DNA from 2 places in the Fructobacillus sp. ESL1096 genome. Region 2 is predicted to be linked to the other one. Evidence: riboswitches for the same ligand, from Rfam matches in the RefSeq annotation. Region 2 holds a riboswitch; the other holds the start of a gene.
The links. Region 2 has a riboswitch for lysine ahead of ACSYSR_RS03460 (amino acid permease). Riboswitches for the same ligand answer to the same signal wherever they lie in the genome.
Positions count from the first base shown of each region.

Region 1 (4,199 bases), 540 kb from region 2:
CAGCTACCAAGTCGCCTGGCTCAGTGACGGGCAACTCCTGGTCCTGAATCAAGACATCGCCTGACTCACAATACTTACCAACTAAGCGAACATGTTCTGCCGGCTTTCCGTGAACATTGTTGGCCAAGACTGCCTGGTAGTCGGCTTGGTAAAGAGCCGGACGAATGTTATCACCCATCCCCCCATCAACAGCCAAGTAAGTCCGAACACCCGGGATATCCTTTCGTGAACCGACGGTGTACAAACTGTAACCGGCCGGTCCGGCAATTGATCGACCCGGTTCAATCCAAATATCTGGTTGACGCATGCCCTTTTGAGCCGTTTGTTCCTGAACGCTGTTCAGCAATGCCAAAACGAGCTCTTCTGGTAAACGTGGCTGATCAGCATCCGTATAGGCGATTCCAAAGCCACCACCAAGGTCCAATACTTCTGGTTGGTAATCCCAAGAAGCACACAGGTCAACTAATTTCTGGCCGGCCAATTCAAAACCGTCTTCTTCAAAAATCTGAGAACCAATATGAGCCGATAAACCAAGGAGGTGCAAGCTTTGGTCATTTTCAGCCAATTCATATGCCCGCTTAGCTTGACCGGATTCCAAATCAAAGCCAAACTTAGAATCAACTTGACCGGTTTGAATGTAATCGTGAGTGTGGGCTGAGACTCCTGGAACCACACGCAAGATGACGTTTTGCTGTCCCTTTCGATCCGCCATTACCTGATGTAAAAGATCAAGTTCCAAAAAATTATCAATAATAATCGTGCCGACTCCGGATTCAACAGCAAAGGTTAAGTCAGAAAGTGACTTGTTATTCCCGTTATAGGAAACATTGTCCATCGGAAAGCCCGCAGCCACTGCTGTAAAAATTTCACCGGCGGAAACCAGGTCTAGGTGCAGACCTTCTTCAGCAACCACCTGATACATTGCCTGACAAGCAAATGCTTTTGAAGCGTAGGCAACGGCTCCTTTTTGACCAGCTTGGTCAAAGGCCTTCTTAAAGGCGCGCATCTGCTTACGCATGGTCAATACGTCATAAACGTACAATGGCGTTTGATATTCCTTGGCCAAATCAGTGGCTAACACGCCACCAATGATGAGCTGGTCTTGGTCATTTACTTGCAAGTGGTTTGACATAAGAATCTTTCCTTCTTTTCTTTTTTCAATCAAAATATTATTAGGTGAAGCCTAGAGGTTTAATCAACCAGGTACCGTGCTAAGCGGTCTTGGAAGCCAATCGTGATTTCCCATGGATCAATTTCACAATAGTGGGAAAAAGCAATCAGCGTGTTTTCCTGGTCCCGATTTTTACCAATAAAAGTCACCTTAGTTCCAACCGGGACAGGTTCTTCAAGAGCAATCATTAGTTGGTCCATGGCTAACTTACCAACAATTGGCGCCTTTTGGCCATTAACCAAAACCTCAAAGCCAACAGCTTCTCTGGGTAGACCATCACCATAGCCGATTGGCAAAGTTGCAATCCATTGATCCTTGGTGGTTTGATAAGTAGCACCATAGGAAACGGAAGCACCGGCCGGCAGTTGTTTAATCATCACAACCTCGGATTCAAGCGTCAAGACCGGTTCTAGGTAGTTGTCAGGCTTTAGCACCCCTTCGGAGGGCTCAATACCATAGACCGAAGTCCCTGCTCGAATGACATCCATTGGCATCTGGTCAACCCGGTATAAGGCTGCAGCCGAATTAGCCAAGTGGACCATCGGTGGCATTGGCAGACCATCAGTGAGCTCGTGCCAAGTTGCCAACTGACCTTCAAAATATGTTGTGTCAACAGCATCAGCCGTGGCAAAGTGGGTCATAATGCCCTGGTAAAGTAAGAAATCAGCATCTTGTACATCGTCGATTGCTGCACTCAATTCTTCCCGGTCACGAAAACCAATCCGTCCCATGCCCGTATCAACCGCCAAGTTAACCGGAAGTTTAGGACCGCCAAGACGCAAATTTGCTTCGGCCCGTTTCAACGTTTCACGATCAGCAACTGTGGCAATAATTTGGTAATCGGCCATTAGTTGGGCAAAGTCAGGAGACGTGAGGCCCAAAACCAAGATTGGTTGGCAAAAGCCGGCTTTACGTAAGGCAATTGCCTCATCCATCACAGCCACAGCAAGGCCATCGGCACCGCCTTCAACGGCAGCCTGACTCATTTCTAACAAACCAAAGCCATAAGCATTGGCCTTCACCGTCATGAAAATAAAGTTGGCGTGACTACTTTCACGCATGACTTGCAAATTTTTGGCCACCGCTGCCTTTGAAATCAATAAACGACTTGGACGGTGATTAGCGACAACCATGTTAGCCTCCTTAGGCAATAAAAAAATCCAAACAACGGGGGTTCATCCCTGTCGTTTGGATTATTGTCTAAAAATAGTCACAAAAAAAACAGTTGAATAGCTCCCCGCTGCATTAGCAGCGACAGTCCAATAGCTCTTAACTATTGGCCCAGCAAAATGGCTTTAACCCCATCAGCTTCGGCAACCGCCCCTTTCACGAACATTGTTCGGTACTCTTGTTGGTTGCGACCTCTATTACTTATTAAGTTGCCATTAATATACATGAGATTTTTTCTCATGTCAACACTCCTAACAAAATAAATTATCTTTTTAACAAAAAAGACAGCCGAAAATGGCTGTCTTTTCTTAATTTTATGAAAGATTTTTTTGATAAAAGTTCGCCTTTACCCGTTTGTACCGACTATTAACAGTTGCCAATCGATCCGAAAGCGCCTTAACCTGGTCCTGGTTAAAAGAAGCAAGTAAAACGGACTTTTCTTGTTTTTGAAGGGCAATCAATAGTGGGGTAAGCGTGGTGACATCAACCCAGCGATGGGCCTGCGAAATCACGGCCACTGCCGGCACTTGCAAGCTTTGTTGCCAAATAGCCGACAAATATTCTGGCAGGACAATCAAAATCGACCGGGCCTCTTGACTGCTTTGCCGGACAGCCTTAATGAGGGGAGAAGAAAGGTCCTGAGCATAAACAACGTAGTCATCACCATACCGATCTGATAACTTATAATACCAATGCTTCAAAGCGGCATGATCCTCAACAATCAGAACTATGTGTTGAACCTTGGCTAAAATCAGCTGTCCAATTTGCTGGTCTTCGTTTCGGCTCGTGGTCAGCACCGTCGTTAATTGGTTATCCGTCGTCCCCTCGAATTCACTTTTTTCAGGCAAGAGAGCTCCTGGCGTCTGAGCGAGGAACGTTGCTAAATCATCCGGTAAATAAGACGAAACAACGAGGACTTTGTCGACCTGCTTTAAGAAATATTTTTGGTAAAGCAAGTCGTTCTTGACCTCAAAAATCAAGTTTTGAACAGCCGGTTCCTTTTGGAGATGCCACGAGATATGGGCCAGATATTCCTGGTGCGCCGATAACCAAGACAATTTGGCTAATTTAGCCGTCAAATCAGCTTGTGTTAATTTGTGGTGAAAATTAGCTTCGGCTGCCAAATCAACTAAGTCCAACAAGCGATTCAAGACCGCCTTACCGGTTTTCACCAGACCAATTTCTTCCGCTTGGCCATCAATCTTGTTGCTGGCCTCTTCCCAGTTGTGAAGGGCTACTTTCCACTGGCCCTGGGTCTTCTTCGGTAGACTAGCAGCCAAATCAGCTAAGCGGGCTACTTGGTCTTGGTAGAAGCTCAAGGGCAACGTCAGACCAAAGCCCTCTTGAATAGCAGTCAAAAGCGCAATTGGCTTTTCCAGTATGGCTACGGGCCGATCCTGGTACTGGCTTGCCCTTTCCAGATTTTCCGAAGTGGCAAAAAATGCCGCAAAGGTCAAAAGAACCACATTCGCACGGGCCGCCTTGTCAAAGGCTTTGACAAAGGCCGGACCAGTTTCATCAGAACGAACGGCTGCTAAGCCAGGCTGATTTTGCACACCCTTTGGCAAGTCCACGAGGGCCAAGTCGGCACTTTCGGCTAACCAAACGAGGACTCGTGCTTGCCAAAAGATACCGCCTTGCTTTTTAGCCGCCTCCAAAACTTTTTGAAACTTTTTCTCGTCCAGATAATCTCGTGGCGCATAGAGTTTTGCAATCGACAAGTTGGCTCCAGGTAGCCGATCCTGCAATTCTGCTAAAATGGTCTCCTGGTGGTTCAAGAGCGTAATGTCGTGAGCCAGTAGGTAGGTCGCTTGTTGGCGATTTTGATAAAAGAGTGGCAATAGATACGACAACGTTT
Region 1 is NZ_CP196400.1:184,927-189,125, forward strand. Features, by position in the region: gene lysA (diaminopimelate decarboxylase) at 1-1,132, opposite strand, end outside; gene alr (alanine racemase) at 1,192-2,304, opposite strand; lysine riboswitch at 2,394-2,546, opposite strand; gene ACSYSR_RS00655 (exonuclease domain-containing protein) at 2,656-4,199, opposite strand, start outside.
Region 1: linked by a shared signal. The riboswitch ahead of alr (alanine racemase) and the one ahead of ACSYSR_RS03460 (amino acid permease) in region 2 are both predicted to bind lysine.

Region 2 (4,199 bases):
CCGACACCCAGGCCTTCACGGATAATGCGCGTAATCCTGAAAAAATCAGACAATCATTGACGGAAGTTGCCTTGGACTATTTGGCTGTTGGCTTGGACCCAAAGAAGTCAACCATTTTTGTCCAATCCCAGATTCCAGGCTTAGCTGAATTAACGATGTACTTTATGAACTTGGTTTCATTAGGACGTTTAGAGCGTAATCCAACAGTCAAGACCGAAATTCAGCAAAAGGGCTTCGGGGAAGGGATTCCCGCTGGTTTCCTAACCTATCCAGTTTCCCAGGCTGCTGATATTACGATTTTTAAGGCCAAAAAGGTCCCGGTTGGTGATGATCAAAAACCGATGATTGAACAAACGCGCGAATTAGTGCGGTCATTTAATAATGCTTATCAAAAAGATGTCTTTGTTGAGCCTGAAGGCGTTTTTCCACCAAAGGGTCAAGGACGCCTACCAGGAATTGATGGAAATGCAAAGATGTCGAAGTCTTTGAATAATGGCATTTACCTTTCTGATGACCCAGACACCTTGGCTAAGAAGGTCAAGTCAATGTATACTGATCCAACACATATTCGTGTTGAGGATCCGGGACATGTTGAAGGAAACGTTGTCTTTACCTATTTAGATATTTTTGACCACGATCAAAGTCGGGTACAAGACCTAAAGGAACAGTACCAAGCGGGTGGTTTAGGTGATATGAAGCTCAAAAAGCACCTATTAGACGTGATGGAAGCTGAACTAGCACCGATTCGTGAACGTCGGTTAGAGTACGCACAAAATATGGATCAGGTATTAGCCATGTTGAAAGATGGTTCAGAAAAAGCCAACCAAAGGGCTGAAGAAACCATGAAAGAGGTTCGAACAGCCATGGGTATCAATTATTTTAATTAAAAATAATTCTTCATTGCGTTGGTTGCACTTTGCTTTTTTTTATTACATGACGTAAACTCTTTTAGGTAAGAATGTTAGTTATCGAAGAGGACCGTTTTGTGTTAATATCGCCATTAAAAAAGAGACCATATTTGTCAAAGTGCTTTCTAGCACTTTTTATTATTCTATCGATTATGCTGCGCTTCAATAGTGGTTTTTTGGAGTTAATGGATACTGTTTTGGCCATTGTTGCCCAAGAAATTGCTAGTCATTTCTTATTTTTAGCAGGACCTGCGAATTTGTTGGGAAGCTTGTGGTTCATTTGGTTAATCAATATTTTTTGGGCGTTTTTTATTCGATCTTTGGGCTTTAAAATTGGCTCTTGGTGGGTGCTGAACGTGACTACGATTTTCTTTATCACTATGATTATTTGGTCGGCGCTGGTCTTTTTGACCTGGAATCATGGGTTGACCTTAGATCAAACGATGCCTGATTTATCATTGGCAATGTGGGCCTTGTTTTTCTTTGAATTTGATAATATCCTGGTTCGTCGATTTCATGTGGCTCACTGGGTCAAGACAGCCATTCAAACCGTCTTTGTGTTGACATGGATTGTGTTAGCTGGGAATAAAATGGTGGGCAGTGATTTGTCCTTTACCACTGTGCTGGGTGCTTTCTTATTGGCCTATACCTACTTCCGTTTAGCTGCTAGAGTTTACTTAAAGCACGTTAAAAGTTGGTTAGCTATTTTTGCAGTTGACGGTGATATTTAGGTTGTGTTAAGGTAAGAACAACAAACAAAGAGGTCGCAACGAAAATCAGTAACCCTGGGGAGTCTGGCCAAGACGAAGAATGAGGGTGAAAGGTGCTGTTGCCGAAAGGAAATTTTTGGGCCAAAGATTCTCCTTGGGCCGGTGAAGAAGATTCATCGGACTGTCGTTTTTAACGGTGCGCTTTGCTAATCATTGCTATCATTATTGAACGAATTTACCGCCTGTTTTGTTTTGTGACAAAACAGGTTTTTTATTGTTTGAAATTAATATGAAGGAGTCATGCAAATGGCTGAACAAGATCAAAATGCCATCCAGCAGGAATTGAAGACACGTCATGTCTCCATGATTGCCTTGGGTGGATCAATTGGAACGGGGCTCTTTTTGGCCTCTGGAGCAACGGTATCGCAAGCCGGGCCAATGGGGGCAATCACTGCCTACCTGGTGATGGGTGTCATGGTTTACTTCCTGATGACTTCCCTTGGTGAAATGGCAACCTATATGCCAACTACTGGTTCGTTTTCGGAATATGGAAACCGTTTTATTGAACCAGCGATGGGTTTTGCCCTCGGGTGGAATTATTGGTTTAACTGGGCGATTACCATTGCGGCTGAAGTCTCAGCAGTTGGTTTGGTTGCACAGTTTTGGTTGCCCCACGTACCGGCTTGGGTTTTCTCAGCGATTGTGTTGGCGTTGATTTTCTTGATTAATCTCTTTTCTGTTTCGACTTTTGGTGAAACAGAATTCTGGTTATCAACAATTAAGGTTGTGACCATTGTCTTCTTCTTGGCTGTCGGTGTCTTGACCATTTTTGGGGTCATTCACTCCAATCAAAACGTGATGCATAACCTGTCTGTTGGGAACCATGGTTTTGTTGGTGGTTTCCAAGGGGTCTTATCAGTATTCTTAGTTGCTGGTTTTTCATTTCAGGGAACGGAAATGGTGGGAATTACTGCCGGTGAAGCAAAGGACCCGTCAAAATCAGTACCAAAGGCGATTAACTCAGTCTTTTGGCGAATCTTGTTGTTCTATATCGGAGCGATTTTTGTGATTTCTGCTTTGGTTTATTACAAGGATCCCAATTTGTTGTCAGCTGCTAATAACAATGACATCACAGTTTCACCATTTACGATTGTCTTTAAGAATGCTGGCATTGCCTTTGCAGCTTCATTGATGAATGCGGTTATCTTGACATCGATTATTTCAGCTGCTAATTCAGCTACTTATGCTGCCAACCGGACTTTATATGCCTTGGCCAAGAAGGGCCAGGCACCAAAGGTATTTTCTAAGTTGTCAAAGTTTGGTGTCCCTTGGGCATCCCTATTGTTGACGGTTTTTGTTGGCATGTTTGCTTTCTTGTCAGACATTAAGGGCGGTAGTGAAGCCTACACTTGGTTGGTTGCTGCCTCAGGTTTGTCAGGTTTTATAGCTTGGTTAGGCATTGCCTTAGCACATTTGCGCTTCCGCCGTGCTTATGTTCGCCAGGGTAAGGATTTGAACAAGTTGGTTTACAAGGCTCGCTGGTTCCCATTTGGTCCGGTTTTAGCAATTGTTTTGTCAATCGTGGTGATTGTTTTGCAAGATCCATCTTCCTTTATTCACTTTGATTGGGAAAAGATTGGCATGACTTATTTGTCGGTGCCAATTGTCGTGATTCCATATATTGTCTATAAGATTGTTAAGAAGTCAAAGTTGATTCCGTTGGATGAGATTGATTTGGACTCAAAGGCGGAACATTAATAATCGGTTATTCGGCCGGACTTCGCTTGGGTAAGTTGTGTTTGTTAATTAATAAAAGAGCTTCCACTTTAAAGTGGAAGCTCTTTTTGTGAAAGTTCACGGCTTAGTCGCTCATTTCGGCTAAATCAAGGATAGAATTTGAGAAAAGATAGATAAAACGTTTAGCAAAAATGTCGGGTTTAACGGGTTCTTCTTGAGTAAGCCAGATGCTGATGGCGGCCATGACTTGGTTAATCGTGAGCTCGGCAAGGGTTTTTGAGGTTAGCTCGTGCTGGTTACCATTGGCACCATCAAAGTAGGGGATGAGCATGTCGATGTACTGTTGGTTTAAGTAGGGGCGCCAGGCTGGGTCTGCGACTTTTGAATAAAAAACACCGAGAAATTCATGTTTTTCATAGAGTGATGGGATAACGTTTTGAGCGAAAAAATTTAGTAATTCTTTGAAAGAACGGTTTTTGTCATGAAAGGCAAAACACTTTAACTGTTGGTATGGTTTATTATCAACGTAATAATGCAGTGATTGCGTTAGTTCTTCAATATTTTGAAAATGATTTTTGTAGATAGCTTGTCTGGAGACACCTAATTCTTCAGCGATTTTGGCTAATGAAATATCTTTTGTACTCTCAGCGACTCGGGCGACCTTCAGGTATGCGTAAAAAATGCGTTCGGTTGTCACGGGTTGGGGATTTTCCATGGTGTCCTTTCGGGTAAGTGAAAATTAATATTGTGGATTATTGAACATTATACCATCTCAGTGACCACCAAAATGGTCTTTTTCAACATAGTTTGATGGGTGAGGTTAACACCTGACAACCAAAATCCC
Region 2 is NZ_CP196400.1:726,806-731,004, forward strand. Features, by position in the region: gene trpS (tryptophan--tRNA ligase) at 1-887, shown strand, start outside; gene ACSYSR_RS03455 (hypothetical protein) at 1,019-1,639, shown strand; lysine riboswitch at 1,659-1,830, shown strand; gene ACSYSR_RS03460 (amino acid permease) at 1,925-3,376, shown strand; gene ACSYSR_RS03465 (HTH domain-containing protein) at 3,480-4,070, opposite strand.